DNA from 3 places in the Paenibacillus ihbetae genome. Region 2 is predicted to be linked to each of the others. Evidence: riboswitches for the same ligand, from Rfam matches in the RefSeq annotation. Region 2 holds a riboswitch; each other region holds the start of a gene.
What was found. Region 2 has a riboswitch for ZMP and ZTP ahead of purT (formate-dependent phosphoribosylglycinamide formyltransferase). Riboswitches for the same ligand answer to the same signal wherever they lie in the genome.
Positions count from the first base shown of each region.

Region 1: another riboswitch for ZMP and ZTP. It lies ahead of rpiB (ribose 5-phosphate isomerase B); the one in region 2 lies ahead of purT (formate-dependent phosphoribosylglycinamide formyltransferase).
Region 3: another riboswitch for ZMP and ZTP. It lies ahead of BBD41_RS26450 (bifunctional 5,10-methylenetetrahydrofolate dehydrogenase/5,10-methenyltetrahydrofolate cyclohydrolase); the one in region 2 lies ahead of purT (formate-dependent phosphoribosylglycinamide formyltransferase).

Region 1 is NZ_CP016809.1:3,724,842-3,734,766, reverse strand. It holds gene atpE (F0F1 ATP synthase subunit C) at 37-249, opposite strand; gene atpB (F0F1 ATP synthase subunit A) at 352-1,113, opposite strand; gene BBD41_RS16515 (ATP synthase subunit I) at 1,149-1,526, opposite strand; gene BBD41_RS16510 (AtpZ/AtpI family protein) at 1,519-1,752, opposite strand; gene wecB (non-hydrolyzing UDP-N-acetylglucosamine 2-epimerase) at 1,928-3,085, opposite strand; gene upp (uracil phosphoribosyltransferase) at 3,177-3,806, opposite strand; gene BBD41_RS16495 (serine hydroxymethyltransferase) at 4,121-5,371, opposite strand; gene BBD41_RS16490 (TIGR01440 family protein) at 5,655-6,239, opposite strand; gene rpiB (ribose 5-phosphate isomerase B) at 6,313-6,771, opposite strand; ZMP/ZTP riboswitch at 6,884-6,965, opposite strand; gene BBD41_RS16480 (low molecular weight protein arginine phosphatase) at 7,121-7,708, opposite strand; gene BBD41_RS16475 (manganese efflux pump MntP) at 7,892-8,455, opposite strand; gene BBD41_RS16470 (L-threonylcarbamoyladenylate synthase) at 8,544-9,677, opposite strand.
Region 2 is NZ_CP016809.1:6,140,426-6,150,350, forward strand. It holds gene BBD41_RS27555 (phytanoyl-CoA dioxygenase family protein) at 1-604, shown strand, start outside; gene BBD41_RS27560 (YdcF family protein) at 872-1,504, shown strand; gene BBD41_RS27565 (ATP-binding protein) at 1,509-2,954, opposite strand; ZMP/ZTP riboswitch at 3,154-3,234, shown strand; gene purT (formate-dependent phosphoribosylglycinamide formyltransferase) at 3,300-4,460, shown strand; gene BBD41_RS27575 (MATE family efflux transporter) at 4,843-6,201, shown strand; gene BBD41_RS27580 (response regulator transcription factor) at 6,277-6,972, shown strand; gene BBD41_RS27585 (sensor histidine kinase) at 6,969-8,054, shown strand; gene BBD41_RS27590 (helix-turn-helix transcriptional regulator) at 8,238-9,131, opposite strand; gene BBD41_RS27595 (Gfo/Idh/MocA family protein) at 9,369-9,925, shown strand, end outside.
Region 3 is NZ_CP016809.1:5,879,052-5,888,976, reverse strand. It holds gene BBD41_RS26460 (cache domain-containing sensor histidine kinase) at 1-495, shown strand, start outside; gene BBD41_RS26455 (Cof-type HAD-IIB family hydrolase) at 576-1,376, opposite strand; gene BBD41_RS26450 (bifunctional 5,10-methylenetetrahydrofolate dehydrogenase/5,10-methenyltetrahydrofolate cyclohydrolase) at 1,652-2,500, opposite strand; ZMP/ZTP riboswitch at 2,571-2,650, opposite strand; gene BBD41_RS26445 (permease) at 2,802-3,812, shown strand; gene BBD41_RS26440 (TIGR03943 family putative permease subunit) at 3,844-4,800, shown strand; gene BBD41_RS26435 (CobW family GTP-binding protein) at 4,816-6,009, shown strand; gene BBD41_RS26430 (P-loop nucleotide/nucleoside kinase family protein) at 6,405-6,956, shown strand; gene BBD41_RS26425 (hypothetical protein) at 7,372-8,499, shown strand; partial or broken gene BBD41_RS26420 (IS1182 family transposase) at 8,617-9,925, opposite strand, start outside.

The DNA.
Region 1 (9,925 bases), 2.4 Mb from region 2:
GGCATCGGCCCTCCCCGCCAAACCGTTGTATTGTTATTAAGAAAACATGATCAAGAACGCGATTACGGTAGCCGCCAAAGGAATAACCTCGACGATACCAACACCGATAAACATCGTCGTTTGCAATTGACCGCGTGCTTCCGGCTGACGAGCGATAGACTCAACTGTTCTGCTTACGATCATACCGTTACCCAAACCTGCGCCAAGAGCGCCAAGACCTACTGCAATAGCTGCTGCCAAAAATTCCATTGTTAAATATCCTCCTTAAAATTGGTTCATAATAGAGTGGTAGTGCTATAAATATATCTCTTTCGAAAAACACCGCTGTCACGGCGGATTCGTCCGAGTGAATCAATGCTCTTCATGAATCGTTGTTTGCGAAATGTACACCATGGTCAAGATTGTAAAGATAAACGCTTGCAATGCTCCGATGAAGATACTGAAGCCTTGCCATGCGGCCATGAACGGAATACCGAAGAATCCGGTTTTCAGAATGACCGTGATCAGAACTTCCCCTGCGAAAATGTTCGCGTACAGCCGGATTGCGAGAGCGATCGGCTTCGCCAGGTTCTCAATGATGTTAAGCGGCAGGAAGATCGGGAATGGTTCGATATAGTGCTTCAGGTAATGCTTGCGGTTCAGCTTCAAGCCGAGGTAGTTCATGAGCACAAACACGACAATCGCAAGACCCGCCGTAACGGAAATGTCCGCTGTCGGAGACTTCCACCACAAGACGTGGGCGTAGTGTCCGTGTTCAAGACCGATCGTAGCCTCAATCGGTATACCGAAGACTTCGAAGTTTTCCGGCAAATCGGTGATAATCGAGAACGGCAAGCCGAGCAGGTTCGCTACGAAGATGAATAGAATCAGAGTCAGGCCCAGCGATATGTACGCCTTCCCCTTCTTCAGATCCATAGCGCTTGCTACGACACCCTGCACAAATTCCACTACCCATTCCATGAAGTTCTGCAGTTTGGAAGGGTTTTCGACAGATAGATTCCGAACGGCCAGACGCACAAGCACAAAGACGATGATCCCTGTAACCAGCAGCATCATGACAGCGGATAGATCCAGACGGAATCCACCTAAATCAATAATCGGTGATTCATGCATAGAATTATTTTCACCCCTTTCCAAGTTAGCGCTGATCAATGATTGTTTCTCAAACTGAATACAATGCTGACAGGAATGGTCAACAATTGGGGGATGAACAGACCGGCGATAGCGCCGCCGAGCGATACCTGTTCGAGCTTCGCCGCGAAGACAACGATCAGAAAACCGATGCATAGTCTCGTGATAAAGCCGAAGTTGTATCTTTTCGGTTCAGGATTGACAGCCAATTGTGCCAGCTGCTGCACTTTCATGGAAAGGAAGCGAACATTAAACAATCCCGCCGCCATCCCCATGATCATCCCCACGATGACGGGGCGATATTCCGGGTAAAGAGCCCATCCCAGAAACAAGGCAGACAATAAGAGCAATGATACTCTAAAAACAGCGTTCACAATGGAAGTCAGATCATTCACTTTGTGCCCCCAGAAATCTTTTAATGAGAAGAGCAATATTCAAAATCCCTATAAAGAGCCCTAAAACGGTTCCAATCGCCAACCAGTATCTGGGCCCGTCCAGCCATTCGGCCAGCCACCTGCCTGTCAAAAAACCGATTACGATATACACGGCCAGTAATCCTCCGGCCCCGCTGATATACAGCGCTATCAACCAAGGGTGGTCTTGACTATTCGGATTTTTCATATAAACCTCTAATCCCAACTCATTTTACTGAATATGACAAGACTTTGTCAATGAATCGATTTTTTGATTTTCCGTGTAAAATCGGGCGTTTTGGGCTGCCTAAACTGCGCAAAACGCCGCGGTAACCGTACAGTTCAACTGTATGCTGTCCCCTTGCGAATCAGAATGCGGCAAACTATGCCTTTGTGAACATTCTGTGAAATTCTTCAGGGCGTTCTTTGAGGATGCCAAAATGGTGCAAAATCGCATTGACAATCCGCTGGGAGGCTTGTCCATCGCCATATGGATTGGCCGCCTTGCTCATCTTCTCATACAGCGCGTCATCCGTCAGAAGAGCCTTAATCCGACTATATACCTTTTCTTCTTCAGTTCCTACCAGCTCCAGCGTTCCGGCCTCAATGCCCTCCGGACGCTCGGTCGTATCCCGGAGCACCAGCGTCGGTACGCCGAAGGAAGGCGCCTCCTCCTGCATGCCGCCGGAATCGGTAATGATGAGGTGCGTATGCGCATAGAAATTGTTCATGTCCACTACATCCAGCGGTTCAATCAGCTTGATGCGCGGATGGTCGCCCAGAATCCGGTGAGCCGGCTCTTTCACCGCAGGACTCGGATGAACCGGATAGACGATCGCAATATCCTCGAACTCATTGGCAATGCGCTTCACAGCCTCGAAAATCTGACGATGCGGCTCCCCGTGGGATTCCCGGCGGTGTGCCGTCATCAGAATCAGACGCTTGCCTTCGGCCCAGTCCAGCACCGGATGCGTATAATCGTCCCGTACCGTGTATTGGAACACGTCCGTAGCCGTATTGCCGGTTACGTAAATGCGCGACTCCGGCTTGTTCTCTCTGCGGAGATTGTCCGCGGACCATTCGGTCGGCGCGAAATGGACATCCGCCAACACGCCGGTCAGCTGCCGGTTCATCTCCTCCGGATACGGAGACAGCTTGTTCCATGTCCGAAGGCCGGCTTCGACGTGGCCGACCTGGATCTGCTGCAGGAAGGCCGCATAGCTCGCCAGGAACGTCGTCAGCGTGTCGCCGTGCACGAGCACGATATCCGGCTTAGCCTCGCGCAGCACCGGTTCAAGGCCTTCCAGAACGCGAACGGTGATTTCATTTAATGTCTGGCGCTCCTTCATGACATCCAGGTCATAGTCCGGAACAATCTTGAACACCTCGAGCACCTGATCGAGCATCTGCCGGTGCTGTGCCGTAACGCACACCACGGATTCGATATGCTCTGGGTGACGCTGCAGCTCCAAAATGAGCGGCGCCATCTTGATCGCTTCAGGGCGCACCCCGAATATGGTCATCACTTTCACTTTAGACATGGCTGATATTACCTCTCCTTATCATCCTTGCTTCCGATCCCGCCGGCACCCTGGTCAGGCAAGCCGGTTAGCGGACAGTCAGCGGATTCTATTATTTCGTCCCGTAGAGCCGGTCTCCCGCATCGCCCAGTCCAGGTACGATGTAACCATGGTCGTTAAGCCCCTCGTCCAATGCCGCAACATAAATATCCACATCCGGGTGCGCTTCCTGAACCGCCTTAACGCCTTCCGGTGCGGCTACGAGATTCATCATTTTAATCTGGGTGCAGCCCCGCTTCTTCAAGACATCGATCGCGGCAATCGCGGAGCCTCCCGTGGCGAGCATCGGGTCGATCACGATCAATTCCCTCTCGGTCACGTCGGTCGGCAGCTTCGTGTAGTACTCCACAGGCTGCAGCGTCTCCGGATCCCGGAACAAGCCGACGTGCCCGACCTTTGCTGCCGGCAGAAGCTTCACCACCCCGTCCAGCATGCCTAAACCGGCACGCAGAATCGGCACCAGCCCGAGCATGCGGCCCGAGATGACCTTACCTTCGGTTTCGGCGACCGGGGTTTGGACGGAAATCGTTTCAAGCGGTACCTCCCGCGTGATTTCATAAGCCATTAATGTCGCGACCTCATCTACTAGCTCGCGAAAATCTTTTGTGTTAGTCCGCATATCGCGAATAAATGTTAGTTTGTGTTGAATCAACGGGTGATCACAAATCACCAATTTTCCCATGTCAGGTCCCTCCGGTTGGATACAAATATGTTTTCAATATGGGCGTATAATATGGTAAGCTCCATAAATCCTGTCTATTATATCATTCCCTCCGGCCATTTGACACCCGCATAGGTCATGTTTCTTTCGACTCGAAGGGCGTGTTAAAGCTCCTCGCCACCCACGCTATATACGATTCCCATTATTTCCAACAAAGATGCTCCCTCCATGGAATCCAACGACCTGCTCCAGCAGCCGCAAACCCTCCATGTGCAAAAAAAGGGTATTCCTGCAGGTTCAATAAACCTGAGGAATACCCACCTCGTCGATCCTGATTAGTACTTGAGGTCCGGATACAGCGGATACTGCTCCGTCAGCTCGGCAACCATACGGCCTGCTTTCTCGAGCGTCGCCTCATCCTTCGGCGCCTTCAGCGTCATCGCAATGATCTTCGCGATGGTGACCATGGCCTTCTCATCCATGCCGCGCGACGTAACCGCCGGCGTACCAATCCGAATGCCGCTGGTAACGAACGGGCTGGTCGGGTCGAACGGAATCGCATTTTTATTGACGGTGATGCCGATCGAATCCAGTACCTTCTCCGCATCCTTGCCGGTGATGTCCAGATTGCGCGTATCCACCAGCATCAGATGGTTATCCGTTCCGCCGGAAACGATGTTCAGGCCTTCCTCAATCAGCGTGTCGGCCAGCACCTTCGCATTGTTCACGACATTTTGAGCATAGGTCTTGAAGGACGGATCCAGCGCTTCGCCGAGAGCAACAGCCTTCGATGCGATGACATGCATCAGCGGTCCGCCCTGCGATCCCGGGAATACTGCCTTGTCAATCGCTTGCGCCCAAGCCTTTTTGCACAGGATCATGCCGCCGCGCGGTCCGCGGAGCGTCTTATGCGTCGTTGTGGTAACGAAATGCGCGTACGGAACCGGATTCGGGTGAAGACCAGCCGCAACAAGTCCTGCGATATGAGCCATGTCGACCATAAACAGCGCGCCGACATCGTTCGCGATCGCGGCCAGCTTCTCGAAATCAATGATGCGCGGATAGGCGCTGGCACCGGCAACGATCAGACGAGGGCGATGCTTGAACGCCGCTTTGCGGACTTCATCATAATCAATGAGGAACGTGTCTTCTTGAACGCCATAAGCGACGAAATTGTACAGCAGGCCGGAGGCATTGACCGGGCTTCCGTGCGTCAGGTGACCGCCATGGGCAAGGTTCATGCCAAGAACGGTATCGCCGGGCTTGAGCGCTGCGAGATACACCGCCATATTCGCCTGCGCGCCGGAGTGCGGCTGCACGTTGGCATGATCGGCGCCAAACAATTCCTTCGCCCGGTCGCGTGCGATATCCTCGACGATGTCCACACGCTCGCATCCGCCGTAGTAGCGTTTGCCAGGGTAGCCTTCCGCATATTTATTGGTGAGGACGGTGCCCATCGCTTCCATGACCGCTTCGCTGACAATGTTCTCCGATGCAATCAGCTCGATATTGCTGCGCTGGCGCTTCAGCTCCAGCTCCATCGCCTCAAGTACAGCAGGATCGTTCTTACGCAAATGTTCCATCATTATTTATATCCTCCTATGATCCAAAATCTTGCTTAAAATATTTTGTTTCCATATTACATAAGGCCAACGATCGAGCAGGGATGCGGGGCAAGTGCGTGAATTTTTTTCACAATCGCTGCTGCTCCCGGATTTTCTTCATCCTTGGAATGGGATCCAAGGCAGAATCGTTAACAAAGGCACACACGATCATGGAGTCGAAATCATTTCACTCTCCTGCCGGCATTTCCCTCTTCGTTAGTCCTACAAACAAGCAAACCAGATGTCGAGCCTCATTCCAAACGAATCAATTGCATGATCCGGAATCCGCATCCGGCACCTGACGATAAACGGCCCGCTCTCCGCCGATCAGCTTGGGCCGGGTATATGCGGCCGTAACCCGCGCCTCCCCGATGTACCGTTCGCTCGGCCTAAAAGGAACCGCGACGCTGCGAAGATGCATGCCGATCAGCGTCTCGCCGATGTCGATGCCCGCATGCGCCTGAATGGATTCCGCCAGGCAAGGCTGCTTCATGCTGCGGTAGGCGCTGGCTGCCATGGAGCCGCCGGCTCCCGGAATCGGCACAGCCGCCACTTCCGTCAAGTCAAGCCGCTCAAGCAGCTCGCGCTCGACGACCAGCGCTCGGTTCAGATGCTCGCAGCATTGGAAGGCCAGCGAGAATCCGTACTCCGCCTGAACCTCGGCAATGCCTTGAAGCAGCTGCTGCGCCGTCTCCAGCGCGCCGCCTGTTCCGATCCGCTTGCCTGCAACCTCGCTCGTGCTCACGCCGACGACCAGCACCTTGCCCGGTCCAAGCTTCGCCGTCTCGGCAAGCTCGCGGACGATGCGGGCGGTCTGCTCGTTTAAGGAAATGTTGGAAGCATCGCTCATGCCACAGTCCTCCCTTAATAGTCTCAACGTCGCTTCATGCCCTAAGTCCAGCGCCTTTCCGGAGAGAAACGTCCTATCCGTTCTTGAGGTAGCGTTCCTCGATCGCCTTGATCTTGTTGACGCGGCCGACATGACGCTCGCCGTGGCTAAACTCGGTTGTCAGCCAAGCATGGACGATTTCCGCGGCAAGGCCGGGGCCGACTACGCGTTCGCCGAGCGCGATCACATTGCTGTCGTTATGCTCGCGCGTTGCTTTGGCCGAGAACACATCATGCGTCAAGGCGCACCGGATTCCCGGCACCTTGTTCGCCGCAATGCTCATGCCGATGCCGGTCCCGCAGATCAGAATGCCGCGATCGGCTTCGCCGGACACGACCTTCTCGCATACCGGCAGCGCATAGTCCGGATAGTCGACGGAATCGGAGCAGCCGCAGCCGAGATCCTCCACCTCATGTCCAAGGCCGCGAATAACCTCCATGATTTCCTCTTTCAGGCGAATGCCCGCATGATCCGTGCCTAGTGCAATTTTCATCGATGAAACCCCCTCATATGTTCGCTTTCGCGTGATTAGCTTGTTTCATTATAACCCAAATATCCCGCAAAAGACGAAAAAAGAGCAGTCGGCGCACACGTAGTGCTCCAATGCTCTTTGCCCAGGCGACCGGCCGTATACTCCGGTGCTCCACCGTGGTTTCATCCACTTCGTCGCCAGTTACACCGGATCTATTGTTGTTTCCCCTACATCTTAAATCAATCGCCGAGGAAAGGCAAGCGGCTTTTTTTGCATCGCCTGCCTGCCGCGCCTTACCTTCCTATGTGTCCCGATGCTCAGGTCATCTGCTGTTCTCCCGCAGGTGCTTGGCGAATTCCCCGCAAAGCGATTATGCCAAACCGCCCGCATTCAGCTTGTCCAACAAACGAAACAATGCCGTCCGAATCTCGGCTGCGGTCGCTTCATACTCTTCCTTCGTGCCGCCGAACGGATCCGAGATATCAAAGCTCGGAATGCGCTGGCGAAGCTCGATCAGCCGTTCACGGTCCCTGTCGCTGACTTCTTGACCGAGGGATCGGGCCAGCTCAATCGATGCGTATAGACTGTCCTGCTCCTGCAGATCCGACAGTACCTTGCTGTCATCCTCAACATATTCCTTTAATGTATGCATTTTGTCAGCAGCGTGAGGAAACTGCCGAATGGCATATTGCTTATGCGATTGGGTCAGGGTCAGGACAAGATCGGCCCATTCCACGAGCTCCGAGGTGAGCGGCTTGGATACGAGCTCGTCCCGGATATCCTGATCCCGAAGCACGGATTCCGCATGATGGGATACCGGCATGCCTTCTATCGCCGATACGCCGGCGGATCGCACCTCCACCGGAATGCCCCGCTGCTTGGCCAGCTTGCGCAGCATCCCCTCGGCCATCGGACTGCGGCAGGTATTTCCGGTGCAGACAAACAGTATTTTTTTCACAGTCTTAAGGCTCCTCCCGTCAGTATTAGGTCCATACGGATATTGTATCAAATCCCATCACAAATTTCGCCAATTCGGTATTACTCGGAAAATGATTCCTTATAAGGTTGCGAGCCTTCCGATCAACAAGCCCCTGCATCCATCCCATATTCCATATCCGATTCGCCTTAACGGCCGTCCGTATTAAACAATAAACATCACGCCGAACACAACCAGAATAAGTCCTCCGAGCATCTCGCCGTACTCGCCCAGCTTGCTGCTGACCTGACGGCCCAGCATCAAACCGAGAATCGACATCAAGCCGCCGACAACGCCGAAGGTTACAACGATCAGCGTCACATCATGCACGAACATGCCAAGCGACAATCCGACCGAGAACGAATCAATGCTGACGCTAAGCGAGAACAACAGCATGCCCAGCAGCGCGGACGGATGGACGAGCCTGCCCTCGCCCCCGCGAAAGGCGTTGTGAATCATATGGCCCCCGAGCAGGACCAGCAGCCCGCCGGCGGCAAGCCCGGTAACCTGTCCCAGCAATAATCCGACATAACGGCCGGCAGACAGCCCCAGCAGGGGCATCAGCATATGAAACAGGCCGATCAGAAAGCTCATGCCCAGCATATGACGATAGCGCAGCCCGCCTCGCAAACCGACTCCGATGCCAAGCGAAAATGCATCTAGCCCAAGTGCAACCGCCATGAGCAGAATCGCCGCAAGCTGTCCCGATTGGACAGACGCCTCCAACATGCCCATTCCCCCAAGTCCCATGGTCTTGTACACCTTATGCGGACAAGGGATAAATGATGCCTAATCGGCCATCAAAAAAAGGCTGCGGTTAATGATCCACGTCGATCACACGATGCCCCGCCGCCTTCAGCAGCCGGTTCATCACCGCGGCGCCGAGGCCCTCTTCAGGACAGGCTTCCGCCAGAATGAAGGTGGCGCCGGCCTCGTCGAACCGGCGCAGGCCGGCGTACAGCCGGCGGGCCGCTTCCTCCGGCGCGGCCTGGCGGCCGAGCGGCACGGCCACGTCCGCGCGGTAGCGACCGATGTGCTCGTCGAACGACAGCACACCGGTCACCTCGCCGCGGCGGGCGGCGGCCTCAAGCTCGGCCGCGATGCGGGCCGCTACCGCGTCGGCGTCGCGGCCCTGCACCACGCACATCGCGCCCTTCGGCGCGTAGTGCGTGTACTTCATGCCCGGCGAGCGGGGCGCCGGGCTCTCCGCCTCCCCGGCGGCGCTTGTTAGCGCCGGGTCGAGGCGCACGCTTGCCGCTACCGCGGCAAGCTGCTCGGCCGTGACGCCGCCCGGGCGGAGCACCGTCACGGCACCGTCCTCGCCGGCTTGCACAACCGTCGACTCGACGCCGACCCCGGCAGGGCCGCCGTCAAGCACGCCGTCGATCGCGCCGGCCAAATCCTCCAGCACATGGCCCGCGAGCGTAGGGCTCGGCCGGCCGGAGCGGTTCGCGCTCGGCGCGGCCAGCGGGCATCCGGCTGCGCGGATCAGGGCGAGCGCAGCGGGGTGGTCGGGCATGCGAACCGCGACCGTGTCCAGCCCTGCCGTCACCCGGGGCGACACGGCACCCGGCTTCACAGGCAGCACCAGCGACAGCGGTCCCGGCCAGAACGCCTTCATCAGGGCACGCTCGGTATCGTTTATCCGAAGCGCCAGGTCATCCAGCTGAGACAAATCCGAAATATGCACGATCAGCGGGTTGTCCGACGGCCTTCCCTTCGCCGCAAATATGCGCTCAACCGCCTCCGTGCTGCCCGCATCGGCGCCTAGCCCGTAAACCGTTTCCGTCGGGAAGGCGACAAGCCCCCCGCCTGCCAGCACACGGCCCGCTTCATGCAAGGCCTGCTCCTCCTCCGGGGTGCGGCTTCCGGATTCCATCGATTCACTGTCGATACGCCACACCTTCGTCGGTCGGGACTGCGCATCGACATGCTCTCCGTGATGTTCCATTTGGCGGCTGTCCTCGCGGCCGCTTGCAGTATGTTCCATTTCCTATCCCAAGCTTTCTGTTTATGAAATATATTAACCATCATGCACGCGCTTTGTTGAAGCCCATCCGGGAACGGCTTTACAAGCTTGTCCAACGGCTTCCGTTTCCATTGCCTTGCCTGCCGGTATTGAAGACTTCGCACGCATCGATCGATCCGCAACGAAGCATTCATCCCGAATATAAAAATATCGTCACGTCTATCGAAGTC
Region 2 (9,925 bases):
GCAGCTGAAGAAGCTGGTGCTGAAAGGGTTTCATGATGTGCACTATCATGATGCCGCTTTCATGCGCGCCGCCATTCACCCGCGAATGACCGCCGTGCTGCAGCAAATCATCGGACCGAATGTGCAGCTGCATCATTCCAAAATGCTGGTGAAGCCTCCCTCAAACGGAGCGGCCTTCCCCATGCATCAGGATTATCCTTACTTCCCTCATCGTGATCATACCATGCTTGCGGCGAGCATTCACCTCGATGATGCGGATACAGAGAACGGGTGCCTGTGTGTCGTACCCGGTTCGCACAAAGAAGGAATACTCCCTCATGTAGGCTCGTACTACCTGAACCACAAGGAATACCCTATATCCTCAGGGACGCCTTGCCCGGCCTCGGCGGGAGATGTGCTCTTCTTCAACTATCTGACCATCCATGGGTCGGACGTAAACCGCAGCGAGCGAACAAGGCGAAACGTGTTGTTCCAATATCGGGATGCTTCGGATCTTCCGACGGCGAACGTTCACTTTGATTGGGGAATGGGGCTGATGGTCAGCGGCGAAAACCCCGATTTTAATAACGTGAAGCCGAAATACGAGATTCTGAATGAGAAATGACATTGGCGCGGGTTTGACTTTGATGAGTGAAAGATTAACAATCTCCGGCCTTCATGGCGGAATGCTGAACAGGGATCCTATAGATCCCTGTTTTTTCATTTCCTTTCTTCGTTTGCGGCAAGTGTCGTGCGCGCCCGGCCCAGCCTGGAAAATATCGGGGGAGAGCGCAGATGTGGTAAAATGGAATTATCTGAACGGATTCTGATCCTATGAATTTATGAATAACGATACGCCGATAAAGAGTTTCAGGGAAGGTCGGGGGAAGTGATGCAGAATGTAAGCCGCTCCTACAAAAATAAAGGAAGCAGAACAAGGACGATCCGGCGAATCGTCCTTTCAGCTGCTGCCGTGATTATGGCCTATGTAGTGTATGCGGGCGTTGTCATTTGGACTTTCGGAGCAAAGGCCGAGCCTGTAAAATCCGATGCGGCCATTGTGCTAGGGGCCGCTGTGTGGGACGGAAAACCCTCTCCCGTATTCCAGGGACGCATTGACCATGCTTTATGGCTGTATGAGCATCAGTATGTAGATAAGCTGATCTTTACGGGAGGACGGGGCTCCGCCCTTGAGTCAGCCGAATCCGAGGTTGCCCGGGATTACGCGCTTGCCCGGGGAGTTCCGGAAGCAGATATTATGATCGAAACGGCATCCAAGATTACGGAAGAGAATTTGTCCTATGCCCAGGCGGCAGGTGAACGTGAAGGATTATCCACGTATTTGATCGTCAGCGACCCGCTTCATATGAAGCGAGCGATGACGATGGCAGAGGATTATGGAATGATAGCATATCCGTCACCGACGGATCGGAGCGCATACCGAACCCTCCGAAGTAAGATTCCTTTTCTTCTTAGGGAAATGTTTTATTACACGGGTTATGTAGTGCTGTCACCTTTTCGCTGATTAATCACAATACGGGCAGCTGAATCGTAAAGCTGGTCCCCCGTTCCGGAGAGCTCTTCACATCAATCGATCCGCCGTGATTATGGACGATGTTTTTCGTGATCATATACCCGAGCCCGGTTCCGCTGTCCTTCGTTGTATAGAAGGGTTGTCCCAATGACTTGATCTGCTCCGGCGTCATGCCAATGCCATCATCCTGGACGATGATGCGGACATCGCTGTCACTTTGGTGGATGGAGAGTGTAATCGTTCCTCCTTGATCCATCGCCTCCATGGCGTTCTTCAGCAGATTGATGAATACCTGCTTCAGTTGATTCGTTTCCCCGTGAACGTACACGGGCTCGGCCGGGTAACGCGGGATGATCTCGATATTGTTCATCGCGGCCTGGACCTTCATCAGGGTAACGATTTGTTCGATGATGTCGAGCACGTCAAGCGGCTTGCTGACATGGGCGATTTCAGGCTTGGACAGCACCAGCAGCTCATTGACGATCAGCTCAATCCGTTTGAGCTCCGATTCGATGATATCAAAATAAAGCTTATTGCTCTTCTCCGAAGTACGAAGAAGCTTGATAAACCCGTTAATCGACGTTAGCGGATTACGGATCTCATGTGCGATGCCAGCAGCCAATTGTCCTGCCGTCGTCAGCTTCTCGGACTGCATGATGCGATCCTCCTCCATTTTCTGCTCGGTTATATCTTTGAATATACTAAGCGCCGCCTTCTCTCCTTGATAGGTCGTGATGAGCGTGAAACCGGAGACGATTTTCTGTTGTCCGTCGAAACAATTGATCAGGTATGTAACAGGCCCGATTTCCCGATATTTCGCGTAACGCGTCCTTCGCCTTGCAAGCTTATGATGCGAGGAAGGATCTACGACGACATCGGTTGAAATTCCGATCACGTCAGCGGCATCCGAGGCATGAAGCAGCCGCAGCGTAGCCTGATTAACGTACTGGACAATTCCGTTCTTTGTAATGAACGCGGATAGCGGGAGCTCCTCCAGCAGTTCCAGGAAGCCATCCTCCCTCTCAGACAGTTTCATTTCCTTCTGTACAAGCTGTTCCTCCAGCTCGTAAACAGGTGTCAGATCCTCAAATTGGACCAAGCAATGGCGGATCGGCGCTGGCGCTTCAGCGGACGCCGAGAAGTGAAGCTTCAAGTGCAGATTCCGTCCCTCAGGATGTTCGTATTTCACATCAACGTGGAGTGCCGTCATCGGGGAAGGCTCCAATCGACCATCTGCTGCCTTTTGCCTGATCACTTCCAGAATTCCTCCGTCGTTTAACGCTCTGAACGTTCCATCCATTACTTCTTGTTTGGAACAGCCTAATAACTCGCACAAAGCTGCATTGACTTGAAGCACTTCTCCTTCCATTGAAACGATCGCCATTCCCATGATAGCGTGTTCAAAAGCAAAATCCTGATAAGGGACAGAATAGGGGAGCACAGCAAGTCTCCTTTCTATTGACTGTATGGTTTGATTACCCCCTATTATATGTTCAGGATGCGCTTTCATCAACGACAGGAGCGAATAGAATAGGAGAGTCGGTCCATGAACGGATAGACAATGGGGCTCTCCTGTAATCACCGGGGCCGCCATATTGCATTCATGCTCAATATTCAGTATGATTTAGCTGACAATGCATAGGTCGATGTGTGACTGGCGCGACATGGGGAACCATGAGGGAGCACATGGATGACGACAGCCGTACGCCTGGGCAGAGGTAAGGGAAGTTTATTTTCCTTTACCTCTTTTTTAATATTTTTATCTTGAAAAGGGGAATGGACAACGATGTATAAAACGAAAAAAATGCTGCTGCTGGGATCCGGGGAACTCGGAAAGGAAGTCATTATCGAAGCGCAGCGATTAGGCGTGGAAACCGTGGCGGTTGACCGATATGCCGACGCGCCTGCTATGCACGTCGCACATCGCAATTACGTAATCGACATGCTCGACGGCGCCAAGCTCCGGGAGGTCATTGAGCGGGAACAGCCAGATCTGATCGTTCCCGAGATCGAGGCCCTGGCCACATCCGAGCTGGTAAAGCTGGAGGAGGAAGGCTTCCGCGTCATCCCTACCGCAAGAGCGGCCAAGCTGACGATGGACCGGGAGGGCATCCGCAGGCTTGCCTCGGAGAAACTCGGATTGCCGACGGCCAGATATCGCTTCGCGGACAACTATGAACAATTCGAGGTTGCGGTAAGGGATATGGGCTTTCCGTGCGTCATTAAGCCGCTTATGAGCTCTTCGGGAAAAGGCCAGAGCGTGTGCCGATCGGAGAGCGACATCCAAGCATGCTGGAATATCGCAATGGAAGGGGGGCGCGTACAGAACGGCCGGGTGATCATTGAGGAGTTCATCACCTTCCAATCGGAAATCACGCTGCTAACGGTTCGTTCGGTGAGCGGGACGAGCTTCTGTCCGCCGATCGGACATGTGCAGGAAAGCGGTGACTATATCGAATCCTGGCAGCCTCATCCGATATCCGAGCTGCAGATGAAGGAAGCCGAGCGCATCGCAAGGGCCATTACCGATGAATTGGGCGGCTTCGGCTTGTTCGGCGTCGAGCTGTTTCTGACCGAGGACCAAGTGTATTTCAGTGAGGTATCGCCGCGCCCGCACGATACCGGATTGGTTACGCTGGTCACGCAAAATCTCTCCGAATTTGCGCTTCATGTCCGGGCTATCCTTGGTTACCCGATCCCGGAAATCGAGCTGATGACCCCGGGTGCCAGCCGGCCACTGAAAGCACCGGTGGAGCTGGATAATTATGTGATAACGGGTGCCGAGCAGGCGCTCTCGGTTCCGAACACCCAGCTTCGTCTATTCGGCAAACCTGTTACTAAGGCCGGCAGAAGAGTGGCGGTGGCCTTGTCGACCGCAGGTGAGGTGGAAGAAGCGCGATCCCGTGCCAAGCAGGCATTGGACAAGCTTGCGGTGGAAGAAGGATAACGGCAGCGATAACCGAGTTCGGGAGTGCGTCTTGTTCGCTTAACCTTGGTATCAATGGCTCTTGAAGAATAGAATAGGGTTCTTAGCGAGAGGTCAGCCGGTTTGCATCCGGCTGGCCTTTTTTTCATAAGAGAATAACGATAGATCCATATGTCCTACATGCGATCTGACGATCGGCTACGCATCCCATGGAAATTATTTAGATTTTGAACATAAACCTGCATCACATTTGCCGTTGTTCATGATAAGATACACAAGAAAACGGCATTCGTGCTGCGGACGGACCAATCGCCGCTGGAGTGATCTAACATGCAGTCCGAAACCATACATATTAGAAACAAGATGTTGAATGACGACTATCACATCATAGGAGATGCGCGCAATGAAAGATATGACACAAGGCAGTCCGATTAAACTGATCATCATGTTCACGATCCCGCTGTTAATCGGCAATCTGTTTCAGCAATTCTACAACATGGCCGATACGCTCATTGTCGGGCGCACGATCGGCGTGAACGCACTGGCGGCTGTCGGATCGACCGGAAGCATTATGTTTTTTATTATCGGATTTGCGCAAGGCTTGACGGCCGGCCTTTCCATCATAACTGCCCAGAGGTTCGGGGCTAAGGATATCGCAGGCGTGCGTAAAAGCGTCGGTACGAGCTTTTGGATCAGTATCGTTTTTACCATCGTCCTGACCATCCTTAGTGTCGTGTTTACGAAGCCGGCCCTCGTCATGATGAATACGCCGGTTGAAATATTGGATGATGCTTATTCGTATCTGATCGTAATCAATGCAGGTGTCGGTGCGGCAGTGCTATTCAACCTGCTGGCCAACCTGCTTCGGGCGCTTGGGGACAGCCGGACTCCGTTATTATTTCTGGTGATCGCCAGCATTTTGAATATTTTGCTGGATCTAGTGTTTATTCTTGTCTTTAAGATGGGCGTAGCCGGGGCAGGGCTTGCTACCGTCATCTCGCAGCTGTTCTCCTGCCTGCTCTGCCTGATCTATATCCATAAAAAGGTTCCGCTGCTGCAGTTCAAAACGGCCGACTGGTCGATCGATTGGGCGTTTATCGGTCAGCATATGCGGGTGGGATTCCCGATGGGCTTCCAGGCCTCGATCATCGCGATCGGCGCGATTATTCTTCAAATTACGCTGAACGGGCTCGGTGCAATGGCGGTTGCGGCTTACACAGCGGCCCAGAAAATCGACATGCTCGCAACCCAGCCGATGAACTCCTTCGGCGTTACGATGGCAACCTTTGCGGCGCAAAATTTCGGGGCAAACCGGATCGACCGGATTCGGCTCGGCGTCAAGCAATGCATTTTGCTTTCGGGATCGTTCAGCATCCTGGTGGGGGCACTTGTTCTTTTTGCAGGCCCGTCCGCCGTCTCGTTGTTTGTCGGTCAGGGACAGGAGCAGCTGCTTGATCTCAGCGGGCAATACTTCTTAGCGAACGGAACAACCTACTTGCTCTTGTCGTTGCTGTTCATATACAGGTTTTCGCTGCAAGGACTGGGCCAGAGCTTCATCCCTACAGTCGCCGGCATTATGGAGCTGATCATGCGGGTCGTTGCCGCCATGTTCTTGTCGGCGCTGATCGGATTCCCCGGGGCATGTCTTGCCAATCCGCTGGCTTGGCTGGGTGCGCTTATTCCGCTTGGAACCGCGTATTATTGGAGCATGAAAAAGCTGAGCAGACCCGATCAGCCCGCTCCGATCCCGGTTCAGACGTGACGGAATACCCCGGTCAACCTAAAATAGTAGAACACTTAAATCTTGAAATTTTATTTCCAGCAAGGAGAGACGGGAATGAGGACGATTTTGATCATCGACGATGAGCCGAATATCCGGGAAGTTCTTGTGTCGTATCTCCAAAGAGAACAGTACCGGACGCTGGAGGCGGCAGATGGTAAAGAAGCATTGGAACATCTGCGAGACGAAAGGATTGACCTGATCATACTGGATTTGTTGCTGCCCGATATGGAAGGCGAGCAGCTCTGTGCCCGCATCCGTTCATTCAGCCCGGTTCCGATCCTGATGCTGACGGCGAAGTCCGCAGCAAGCAGCCGGCTCAAGGGCTTTTCCTCCGGAGCGGACGATTATGTACTGAAGCCGTTCGATCCCAGGGAGGTTCTCGCACGGGTCAAAGCGATCTTGAGACGGGCAGGAGATGATGCCCAGCTGCTGTCGGACGTTACGGTGTATCGCCACGGAGCTCTTGTCATTCATTCGGGCAAGCATGAGGTGACCTGTTATGGACAGGCTGTGGGCTTAACGCCCAACGAATATAAACTCCTCGTATTGCTGGCGAAATATCCGGGGCGGAACTTCTCCCGCGAGGAGCTTGTTGAACGTATTCTCGGTTATGATTATGACGGCGATATCCGCACCATAGACCAGCACGTCAAAAATCTTAGGCACAAGATCGAGGAGGATCCCAAACAACCGAAGTTTATTATCACGGTGTACGGCTTTGGTTACCGGTTCGGGGGCGAGGATACATGAAGCGAAGGCTGGATTTGCGGCTGGCTGCCATCATCATCAGCATCACGACGGGCATCTTGATTATGTTTACTGTGATCAGTATTCTGACCAATCATTATCATATTGCGATGTATCAGCAGCAGACCGCGGAAGGGCACGGGATCGACCAGCTGAATTACCATTTGGAGCAGGCTCAGATGCAATCGATCATACTGACCTGTATTCTGTCGATCGCCCTTGCCTCGGTGACCGGCATTTACGTGGCCAGGCGGATCTCCGCTCCGCTGGTTCAAATGAAGCAGGCAGCCGAAAGGATGACGCGAGGCGATCTGGGCACCCGGATACATGTTCACGGCGAAGACGAGCTGGCAGGACTTGGCGGTTCGCTTAACGAGCTGGCTCAGCAGCTTCAGAAGCAGGAGCAGCTTCGCAGAAGCATGACCCAGGATATCGCGCATGAGCTGCGAACGCCGTTAACCACGTTGAAAAGCCACACCCGTGCTTTGGAAGACGGAATCTGGGAGCCCACGGCTGATCGGTTTCACACTTGCTTGCAGGAGATCGACCGCTTGATCGACCTCGTCACCGAGCTTGAGGATCTGCATGATATGGAATCGCCAGGTTTCCGGCTCAGCCTCGCCACGCAGGATATGTCGAAGCTGATGGAGCGGGCGGTGTCGCTTGTCAAACCCATGTATCTTGAAAAACAGGTGGAGCTGGCGTATTCCAGCGGTCCGCCGATACCAGCGATGGTCGATGCCGATCGAATCCACCAGGTGCTGGTGAACATCCTGAGCAATACCCTCCGACATACGCCTATGGGAGGACGGGTGCGAGCCGAGCTAATCGCCGATCATGAGCATGTGCTGGTGCGTATCGAGGATAACGGAGATGGCATCCGTCCGGACGACTTGCCCTTTATTTTTGAAAGATTGTACCGCGGGGATAGATCAAGAAACCGGAACAGCGGCGGAAGCGGCATGGGACTTGCTATCGTGAAGCGACTGGTAGCCGCCCACGGCGGCCAGGTATGGGCCGAGAGCCTGGGCGCGAATCACGGCAGCCGTTTCTTCATTCAGTTGCCGATTAAGGATACCGATTGAGGATGCCGATGCCGCCGATTGAATGGCCGACTCAATATAGCATAACGAACAGCAAGCGCCACGGAAAGGCGCTTGCTGTTTTTGTTATGTCATAATCAAGGGTAGCTCGTAGGGGCATCAAGTTAGGAAGACCCATTGGAACTTTAGAGTTTAATTCCATTGCCCTGCTCCCCTGTATCCCGCTTATTCCGCTGCAGACCGGGACTGCGAGGGGGTCATCCCCTTGTACTGCTTATAGAGCTTCGTGAAATAATTCGGGTTGCTGCAGCCGACGATCCCGGCAATTTCCGTGATGGTTAAGGTTTGCTCCTGAAGCAGCTTCTCCGCCTCATTCATCCTGGTGAGGTTGACGAAGTCAACGAAGGTCCGGCCGGTAAGCCTTTTAAACATTTTGCAGAAATGGAAAGGATTCAAGCCAACCTGCGCGGCAGCTTCCTCCACGGAGATTTTCTCGCCGATTCGGGTTTCGATCCGGCTGATCAGCTGCTTGTAACGCTCCCGATTGGCAAAATACGGCTCAGACGGTTTCTCCGCCAGCTGAGTGGGCAGAAAGGCGCGCGCTAGCTCTACGAACAGGGTGTAAAGCTTGGTCTTGGCAATCAACTGGTACGCCGGGGGCCGGGTGCTTAATTCCTCGATGATTTCCTCAATCAGGTTATCGTAATGATGGGTCTCCGCCTTGACCTCGGCAGGCTTTACGGGAAAACGCAGCTTACCTTCAAGATATGGGGCTACATACCGGCTGTGGAGGGGGTCATGGATGAAGTCGTTAAACAGCGATGCGTTGACCACGATGCAATCAAACCGAATATCCCCTTCCTCGCTTGCAAAGCCGACATGAAGGCTTCCGCCAGGAATAATCATGACATCGCCGGGCTTCATCGCATACGGGGCCGTGTCGATATGAAAAACGGCATGGCCCTCTCGCATGCGAATAATTTCGAAGTGCTCGTGCCAGTGAAGATAAAGGATGCAGTCCCGATTACGCGCGTTCGGATTAAAGTTGCGGAAGACCTGGACCGGGTAGGCTTTATAGTCAAGCCTGGTGTTTTCGTGCAGCTCTTTCGGATTGGACATGGGCTCACCTCAAACCGCAAGATCAGAGTGGTAATGCACAAGGTTATATAGAGATTAAGTAAAAATCTGCTTATATAATGAAGTTGCTTCATTTACAGTAAGCCAATATCGGAATGATTTCAACCGGGTACGTATCTCTCACTGGGAAATCGATTTGTGCGGCTAATCCGCAAGCTTTTCCCAAGTCCAGGGATGGAGCGTGCCTAAAATAAAATCTGATGTGAGGAGCCTGAGATAATGAATAAACCATTTAAAGTCGTTGTTGCCGGTTGCGGCCATATGTCGAATACATGGGTGGACTATGCAAAAGGAAGAGCGGATACCGAAATCGTAGGTCTGGTGGATATCCAGGAATCCTTCGCCCGAGCCATGGCTGACCGCCACGGTTTAGGCTGCCCGGTATTTACCGATGTCACCGACGCAATTGAATCGACCGGAGCCAATGTGGTATTTGACGTAACGGTCCCTGCCAGCCATTTCGCGATCAGTACTGCCGCCCTGAAGCAAGGATGTCATGTTTTTAGTGAAAAACCGCTTGCTGAATCCATGCCGGAATGTCTGGAAATCGTGCGTCTGGCGCAAGACACGGGGCGAACGCATGCCGTGATGCAAAATCGCCGCTTTGATCCGCGCATACGGGCATTCAAGGAACTGATTGACAGCGGTTCCATTGGGAAGCCGGGCTTTATGGCTGCCGATTTTTTCCTGGGTCCGCATTTCGGCGGATTCCGGGATGTTATGGATAGTCCACTTCTGCTGGATATGGCGATCCACACATTCGACCAGGCGCGCTT
Region 3 (9,925 bases), 260 kb from region 2:
GGGGATGAGGTCAGTCTCGGGGAAGAGCTTCAAATCGTAAACGCGTATATCACCATCTATCAGATAAGGTTCTCCGGCCGCTTTACGTATGGACTGGTCTGCCCAGAGGAGTTTTTGCCCCTCCTCATACCCAAGATGATCATCCAGCCGATCGTGGAAAATGCGCTCACGCACGGTCTTGAAACCTTGGGTGAAGGCGGGGCAGTACATATCCATGTGCACACCAACGATAATGGGGATCTTGTTGTCATGGTAAAAGATAATGGGATTGGAATGTCATCTGAGCGGCTGGAGCAGCTTAACCATCTTCTCCATACTGAGGGCAAGGACTCGATATTGAACGGACATATCGGGGTGGCTAACGTTCATCACCGCATCCAATTCAAATACGGCAGCGCTTATGGATTAAGACTTAAGAGTGAAACGGGAAAAGGAACCGAGGTAACCCTCATCTTTCCTTGCATTCTTCCCAATGGTACGTCCGCAAATAAATAGGAGCCATGTACATGGCCCCTTCACAATCGGCATGCCTTTAATGCTCAGGCAGCCAAAGCGCATCTTGTCAACCGAAATGCTTACGCCATCACCTGCGGCTTTGGATCCAGCAGGCCCAGCATCTGAAGCCCGTGCCGGATGCCGTCCTCGCTTACGTCCTTGGTAACATGCCGGGCCGCGCGCTTGACGATGTCAGGCGCGTTCCCCATGGCTACGCCATGGCCGACATACGACAGCATCTCCAGATCATTCAAATAATCGCCAAAGGCGATGGTATCGGCAATCTCCATGCCCAGCGCCTGGATAAACTGCCGGATGCCTTCGGCTTTGGAGCCGCCGGCCGGAAGCACATCCGTGCCGTACGGACCCCAGCGGACTAGATCGAGTCTTCCTTCAAATCCGGACCGATAGGCCCCCTCTTCCTCCTCGGTACAAAACACAATAGCCTGGTAAATATCCCGCCCGAGATAATATTCGGGATCGTATTCCGGAATGGTCAGCTTCAGCTCGCCCCAGCTGGAATCGATGAACTTGTGGTGAGTCACGTTCATTTTCATCGCATCGCTTCCCGCATAAATGATCGGATGATCCAGCTGCACCGCCAGCTCGGTGAGCTGCTGCAACTGCTCCGGAGGCAGCGGGTTCCCGTATATCGGCTTGCCCTCGTGAACGACGTATTGCCCGTTCAGGGACACATAGGAATCAATGCCGAGCAGCTCGCGGATGTCCTGGAAATGATAGGGAGCGCGACCAGTCGCGATCGCGACTTCATGCCCGTTGTCTTTTAATTGCTGAATGGATTCCAGTGTCGACTCCGGGACTCGCTTGTCATGATCGAGCAGCGTTCCGTCGATGTCAAAGAAGATCAATTTTTTATTCATTAGCCCTCGCTCCTCTTTTCATTAGCTGATGGGTGTATTGTAAATGATGAAAAGCATTTCAGAGCAAGCAACAATTTATATCCTGTGATTGTCCAACCGTGCGAATCCTTTGGTTTTTAACCGTATCTTGGTGACCCAAACCTCGTGAAAGACAGTCCGTACAAGGGCTTACAAGCCCATAGCCGGAAAGGGAAGTCTTCCTCTCTGCCTCCAATTCTATTATAAAAACCGAGCCTTCAAAAGGACCCGGTTCATTTGCATTGCATTATCCATGTTTAGGACTTCAGTGTTCTTTCGGCCGCCTCAACCGTATGCTTCAGCAGCGTGGCAATTGTTACCGGCCCGACGCCTGCCGGAACCGGCGTGATCGCGGACGCGCGCTCCGCACAAGCCTCATAATCGACATCTCCGATATTGCCTTCGTTATAGCCGGCGTCAAGCACCACAGCGCCCGGCTTGATCCACTCGCCTTGAATGAACTTGGGCTTGCCGACCGCAGCAACGACAATATCACCTTGCGCGACGATGTCGCCTAGATGGTTCGTTTTGGAGTGGCAGATCGTCACTGTAGCGTTGCGGTTTAGCAGCATCATCGAGACCGGCTTGCCGAGGATCGGGCTCCGGCCGATAACCACGGCATGCTTGCCTTCGATTGGAAGCTTGTAATAATCCATAATCGCGATAATCGCTGCCGGGGTGCAGGACGGATAGTCCGCGAACCCGAACGCATTTTGCGAAAAGCCGAGCGTGGTCACGCCGTCCACATCCTTTTCGATCGCGATCGCATCGAATGCCGCTCTTTCATCAATATGATGCGGAACCGGATGCTGGAGCAGAATGCCGTGCACCGCGGAATCCTCATTCAGCTCGCGAATGGCCGCAATGAGCTCCTCGGTCGTCGTCGACGCCTTCAGCTCGATTTTCCGGGATTCGATTCCCAGTCGCCGGCACGCATTGCCCTTCATTCGCACATAGGTTGCCGAGGCCGGATCATCCCCGACGAGGATCGTCGCCAAGCAAGGAGTAACTCCCTTGGCTTTGAGCTGCTCGACCTTAACGGCCAGCTTGGCCTTAAGATCATCCGATACCGCTTTTCCATCCAAAATCAACGTTTCTGTACTCATGTTCAACCCGCTCCTTCGCCATTGTTAGTCAATAAAACATAAAGAGGCAAGGCGACATGATCGTCTCCTTACCTCTTGCCCAGGCGTACGGCATATGAAACTATGCGCTCCCTCTTGGTACCCCAAGCTACGCCAGTAACGCACAGTCAACGTACTACTACTATACCATGAGCGAGCGGGAGTACGCCATAGCTTCGAATGGAAAGAGTTATTCGTAATTCTTTTGATTAAAATGGAAAGTTGTCTATCGTCCAAGCATAGAATGTCCTCGTAGATGATTTTTTTTCGTCAGGAGGCCCGCATGAAAATTCCGGCTTTATTCAAATGGCTGCCGTTCTTTCTTCCGCTGCTCTTTCTGTTCCCGGCTCTCATGACGATGCCTAGGAGCGGGCTCGCCCTGCTGGGCAGTACCGAAGTGCAGCAGCTCAAAACCGTATTCATCGGCATTTTCCTTGAGGCCCTGCCGTTCGTGCTGCTCGGGGTGTTGATTTCTTCGCTGCTGCAAATCTTTGTCAAGGAAGAATGGGTTCGCCGACTAATGCCGAAGCATCCGGTGCCCGGCGTCTTGTTCGCCTCCCTGCTCGGGATGATCCTTCCGGTCTGCGAATGCGGCATGATTCCTGTCGTGCGCCGGCTCATGTTAAAAGGCATGCCGGCTTATGTCGGGATCACCTTTCTTCTTAGCGGCCCGATCCTGAATCCGGTGGTGCTTGCCGCGACGATGATGGCATTCCGTTCGCATCCCGAGATCACGATCGGACGAATGGGACTGGCCTTCATGATTGCCGTCACGATTGGGTTGCTCGTATTTGCTTTCGTGAAGAATAACCCGCTTAAGCGCTCCTTCCAAGATTTCACGGCCGGGTCCGAAGCCGCCGGAAGCCGGCCATCCCACGCACACAGCAAAACTTGGCGTAGCCTTTTTGTTCATGCCGGCGACGAAATGGTGGATATGGGCAAATATTTGGTGCTCGGAGCCTTCGTTACGGCCTGCATTCAAGCGTTTATTCCGCGGGAGGAGCTGCTTTCGCTTGCGAACGGTCCGCTGTCCTCCTATCTGTTCATGATGGGACTGGCATTTGTCCTCTCGCTCTGCTCAACGTCGGATGCATTCGTCGCGTCGGCTTTTACGCATACCTTTACCGTGGGCCCTCTCGTGTCCTTTCTCGTGCTTGGCCCGATGCTCGATTTCAAAACGCTGCTCATGCTATCCGCCGCATTTAAGACGAAATTCGTCATCGGACTAAGCATTGTCATCGTCATGCTCGTATTTGTCGGTTCCCTGATCGTGAATATTTTCCTTGGCGGATAATCCTTGAACAAAAAGGAGGCGAGCCCTTGCCATGAACCGTTCATCGGCGGTCACGCGGGTCCATTATGCCATGCGTGCGCTGCTATTGGCTGCTCTTGCTATTTATATCATGCACTTGAATGAATCGAATCTGCTTGAATACTACCTGGCTCCGCAGATGCAGAAACTTCTGCTGCTCTGTCCGGTTCCGCTTCTGTTCATCGCCTTCGGCATGGTATACCATGCCGTCATGGGCGACGCCGGCGACGTATGCGATTGCGAGCACCCTCATCCCCGGGGCGTGGTCCGAAATATGACGGTATATGGTTTGTTCGCCCTGCCTTTGTTCTTCGGTCTGCTGGTGCCCGATCAGCCTCTCGCGAGCAGCATGGCTGCCAAGAAGGGCATGGTGTACACCTATCCGAATCCGGATGTCCGGACCGGCTCCGGTTCGGAAGACGTACCCGAAGATACCGGTACCGCTGATGGCGTCGGCAAACCCAACCCCGCCGGTAATGAAAATGCTCCTGTCGATCTCTTCGCACCCAAGGATAAGTATAGCGTCGAATTTGCGGAGCTGGCCAAGCGGCTGTACGCCTTGCCCTCCGTCACGGTAAGGCCCGAAATATTTTCCGAAACGGTCGGCGCGATCGAGATGTATAAGCCTGTCTTTGCCGGCAAGCCTATCTCGGTCCAAGGCTTTGTCTTCAGGGATGACAGCATGGATAAGAACATGTTTGCCGTCAGCCGGTTCTTGCTGATGTGCTGCACGGCCGATGCCGTTCCGTTCGGCATTCTCGTGAGCGGAGAGCAGGCATCCCGTTTCGAGAATGATGCCTGGGTATCGATTGAAGGCACGGTCCAAACCGTGAAGATCGGAGGCGAGGAGCGCCTGCTGATTCAAGCCGAATCGATCGAGACGATTGAAGAGCCGGCTTCGCCGTACATTTTTACCAATCCGGACTCTGTAGCAGCGTTTGATGAGCTGTATCCGGCAGCCCAACCCTAATCGGAGGTGAGGAAGATGAACAAAACACCTGTCATTATTATCAGCGGCTTTCTAGGCAGCGGCAAAACAACCCTGCTCCTCAGACTGCTCGCTTACGCAAAGGCTCAGCGGTGGAGCACGGCCGTTATCATGAATGAGATGGGCGAAATGGACGTAGACGGAGCGGTCATTTCCGGCGATATGCCCGACGTACCGGTGGAGAAGCTGCTCGATGGCTGCATTTGCTGCACGAAGCGCGGAGAGCTCGAGCTGGCGATGGATAACCAGCTCAAGCGTAGCCCCGACCTCATTCTGATCGAAACAACCGGCGTTGCGAACCCGCAGCTAATTCTTGAAGATTTGGCTAAACCGGCGCTGGCCGAACGCATATCCATAGCGCGCAAGGTGGCCGTCGTCGACGCCGGCAAAATGCTCGAATACAACAGCTTCTTCGCTTCGGACCGCACTTTGGTGCGTACGCTCCGGGGGCAGATCGCTTTCGCCGATACCATTCTGCTGAACAAAGCCGGCGATTGCGATGCCAAGATGCTGAGAAAAGTGACGGCGGCGGTTCAGAACATGAACGGCACCGCCAAGCTTCGGCTGACAGACTATGCCCATATTAACGAAGCCGAAGTTTTCGGAGCCGTTCCGCTTCCCCCTCGAAACCAGGGCGGGATGGCGTCCGGCAGCGCCGCCGGAACCAGCTTCTCCCTTGGCCATATGGAAACCGCTGAGCCTGGAGCTACTGCGGCTCAAACCAACTCGCATGCAGCTTCGCCCGCGTTGGCGGAGAAAACGGCTGGCTTAGCGCCGGATCCATCGGTTGCACAAGATCGGCTTCAGGAAAGACATGCGCATCATCATGATGACGGCAGCAGCCGATCTCCTCTCCATACCCATCGGGATCCCAATGAGCCGACCTCCTACGCCGGCCTGGATTCGTTAACCTTGTCCTTGCCGGACTTGTTTTTGCCGCCGGGCTCGTTTTCGGCCGGGATGCAGGAGCTCGAGGCCTTCTTCCAGGGCGTAACCGGCCTCCTTCGAGCCAAAGGCTATATCCGCCTGGATTCAGGTTCAGTGCTGGTGCAGTGGGCAGGGGGCAAGCTGGAGCATAAGACCAGCTCCCTGCCGTTGCAGCGGGGGTATCTTACGCTAATCGGAAGCGGGCTCGACAAGCCCCGAATCACCGAGGAATGGGATCGAAGGATGCGGAGCATCACCCGGTAAAGCAAGGTTTAGATCCTACCGTCCATCATTTGAACAGGATACAGGCACTGGGGAGCCTCCAGTGCCTGTATTTACTCTGTTGTTTCACAGGAACATGAGCGCCCTGCTTCACAAACTCGAACCATACTCCTTAAGTTAATGTTAATTGTATTAATTATCATCTCAAGCAGGGAACGATTCACTTCACTCCATACCATTCGATTCATTGGTAAAAAATATATTGAACAATCCTTTCCCCTCCTCCGATGCGGGTTCTATGCTATCGTTGAAGTCAAGAGGAATACACCAACACGGAACGCATAGGGCACAAACAACCCGATCTTTAGACGGACACCATTTGGAATTGGTTGGTTTATTGTATGCGTATCAACTGCACCTATAAGGAGGTTTTACGAATGACTCATGTACAAAATCCTGGCGTCATCATTGTGACAGGGGCCATGGCATCCGGCAAATCCACGATCGCCGAGCGGCTGGCGGAGAAATTCGAACGTGCCGTACACTTACGGGGAGATACCTTTCGAAGAATGATTGTCAGAGGAAGAGAAGAACTTCTGCCTGACGCCTCAGAGAAAGCGTTAGCTCAGCTTGAGCTGCGGTATCGCCTCTCTGCTTCCGCCGCGGCCGCCTATGCCGCTGCCGGGTTCCAGGTCGTGCTCCAGGACATCATCATTGGACCCCATCTGCAGAATATGGGCAACTTTTTGAAAGGTGTCCCGGTATATATCGTCGTATTGACGCCTAACCCGGAAGCCCTCCATCAGAGGGAAGCGCTGAGGAATAAGAAAGGGTACGGCATTTGGAGCCCCGAAGAGCTGGACCGGAGGCTCCGGGAGGAAACGCCAAGAATCGGGTTATGGCTCGATACGTCGGATTTGACCATTGAACAGACGGTGGATGTCATCTGGGAGCGGATATGGAGCGAGGGAAAAATTGAAGGGGAATAAGGGTTGGCACGCATCCCCTTTCATTCCCTTGGCAGCTCTTCGACCTCAACATCCCCTTTTTGCGATCTCACGATATACAGCTTATCAAACCCTTCAGTATACGAAGGCGTTTGCAGTTTCTTTAATGTACTTTTGATTCCTGCTTCTGCATTTCTCTCTTTACCAGATCTCTTGCTATTCCGCTCACAGGATCGCTCATAATCCGGCTCAAATTACTTGTATCCCTACGAAGATAACGCATTCCATCGATGAATCATCCTTTGATCAATAACGTATTGGGTAATGCACGCTCGATTTCAGGCCTAGCATCGGGGAAAAAAATCAAGAGACTCACTTTACTTTTATTTCCTACCAAACGCTATCCATTTATGATACTTTAGTCATGGATCATACTAACTATGCGCTTGGAGGCCGTATGAAAAAACTACTGAAAACAAAAGTGCTTATCATTTTTCTGGTTACATCATTCTTTTCCATATTCTTATTACCTGAATCAAACGCATCGTCAAATGTTGTACCTAGGAATGCCTACTTGTCAGGAGAGAAGTCCGTTTTTTTAGACGGTGACGTTCTTGTAACACGTGAAAAAGCCTATTCCATCGAAAAAATCAATAATCCGGGTACATATGTCCCTGTGAAATTATTATCTAAACTAAAGAACGTATCCATCGATTACTCCAAACCCATCACCGTAAAATCAAATAAGGGAACATACAAAATTAATGAGAGTAATTCCGTTTTACTAGACGGGACCACCTACATAAAATTAGAATATTTCTATAAAATATCTGGACTGTCCGGCACTGATGATTACAAATCCAATACTATTTTTTTGTGGAGCAGCAAGGAAGGTAAAGCAAAATCGGAAAAATTAATATCCCAGCTCAAAAGGGTATCCGATGATAATCTTAGAACGTATATGGGCAAAAAGGTATACATCTATGATGGAGAAAAAATTGGGCGAGTCATTGAGATCGCAGTAATAAGCAATCAAACAACGAGTGTTAAAATATTGCTGAATGATGGATCCGTCGTTGAAGAGTTTGTAATTGGTTCTACTCCCGATACATTCTGCACTTATTTTTTTTATGAAAGCATAAACAGCTTTTATGCCGGTAAGCATTACTGGGCAAATAAAAACCAATTACCTTCATCCAACCCCCTTTTAAATATTGAAAAGATCTACTTTAAATCGGTGAAATTGAAGGGAAGTAATCTCTTTGTAACTGCAAAAAGATCAAACGGCGCAAACGTTACGTTTAAACTTCCTTTTTATGGGGACCCTGGCACAGTCATAAAGCAAGGCTTTTACACCGTTAATCCCAAGAGCGTCTTCCCTAAGTGGAGCTCCGCTACCTGGAATCGGATCGTTCAGCAAAGGATAGCTATTGGCATGAATCAGGATCAGGTGTTGCTATCCTGGGGTGCTCCCGATGATTATAGTTCGTACACGGGCAGCTATATAACAATGGATCAATGGATTTATGGCGACACTTACTTGCACTTCTATAATGGTATACTTGAATCCTGGTCGGATTATTAAACTCCATCTCTAGGGCAGTCATAGACTGCCCTCAGATTGTCGAGAAACCCTGTACTTTTTTTAAAGTGCAGGGTTTCTCGATTTCAAGTGGTCACTTCAAATGTGAAAATGGGGAGATTACCCCCGTTTTTCCAGGCGATCCAGGTGGATCGCCATCTTCTTCATGTTCTGTACAGCTGCTGTCATCAGGGCCTGTTCCCTGACGTTTTGCAGCCCGCGCAAACGGCAATAGCGATACCCATGGAGCTCTTTGGCATCCGCGAAGCTTCGCTCAATCGTTTCTTTTCGTTTTCGGTAGAGATATTTCCCGGATCGACTCAACCGGTTGCCTCGCACCCACTCTTTGCTGTCCTCCCAGACATGACGAGTTACCACCTTTCGGTGGTTGCGAGACCGCGTGCATTCATTTAATAACGGGCAGTTCTTGCAGTGCTGTGGATCCGAAGCGTACTGTCGGTATCCCTCACGGTTGGTCGTCTTGTACGGTAATTCGTGCTTTGCAGGTTTGCAGGGCAAACATAAAGATTGCGCTCCGCATCATACGTGAACTTCCATTTAGGGAATAAACCCTGGGTCGGGTGAAATCTTCGGTGAGCAATAACGGCAAAAATGTTTCGGCTTTGCAGATGGGTGAAGTCAAGTACCCGGAGTCCAGAGCAACGGCTTCGACTTTAAAACCAAATCGTTCTTGTTGACGATCCAAACGGGACAAATACGGTACAGAATCATGGACATTTCCGGCGGTGACATGGACATCCGTAATCATATTATATTTCAGGTCCACGGTACGGTGGTCTAAATAGGAATCCTTCCGGTTTCCCATCACGAATCATATAACCGCTGTCGGGATCTGTCGTGCTCACTTTAAACTTCCTTTTCCTCGATCACGTCCTCTCTTGGCTTTAGCGCTTTTTTCCATGTGAATTCCGGTCAGCCTCTACAGCCGCATTAAGTTCACTCACATAATCACGAGTGTTTTGCAAAACCTGTTCCTTTGTGTATTTATGCTTGTTCGCATTCGCTTTGACGTGAGTTGAGTCGGTAACTAAGACACGTCCGCCCACCATACGGTGCTGGATAGCTTGAAGCACAATCTCATCGAAGATCTCCTGAAAAATCTCGGTGTCTTTAAAGCGCGTGCGACGATTCCAGCTAATCGTAGAGTGGTCCGGCACTTTGTCGGTTAAACCTAACCCCAAAAACCAGCGGTAAGCAAGGTTGGTTTGAATTTCACGTTCGAGTTGGCGTTCGGAACGGATGCCATAAAAATAACCGAGGAAAATCATTTTAAATAACACGACAGGGTCGATAGCAGGCCGCCCATTATCCGCACAGTAAAGCGGACGAACCTTTTCGTCGATGAAAGAGAAATCGATATACTTGTCCACTTTACGGAGCAGATGATCTTGAGGAACCAATTCTTCAA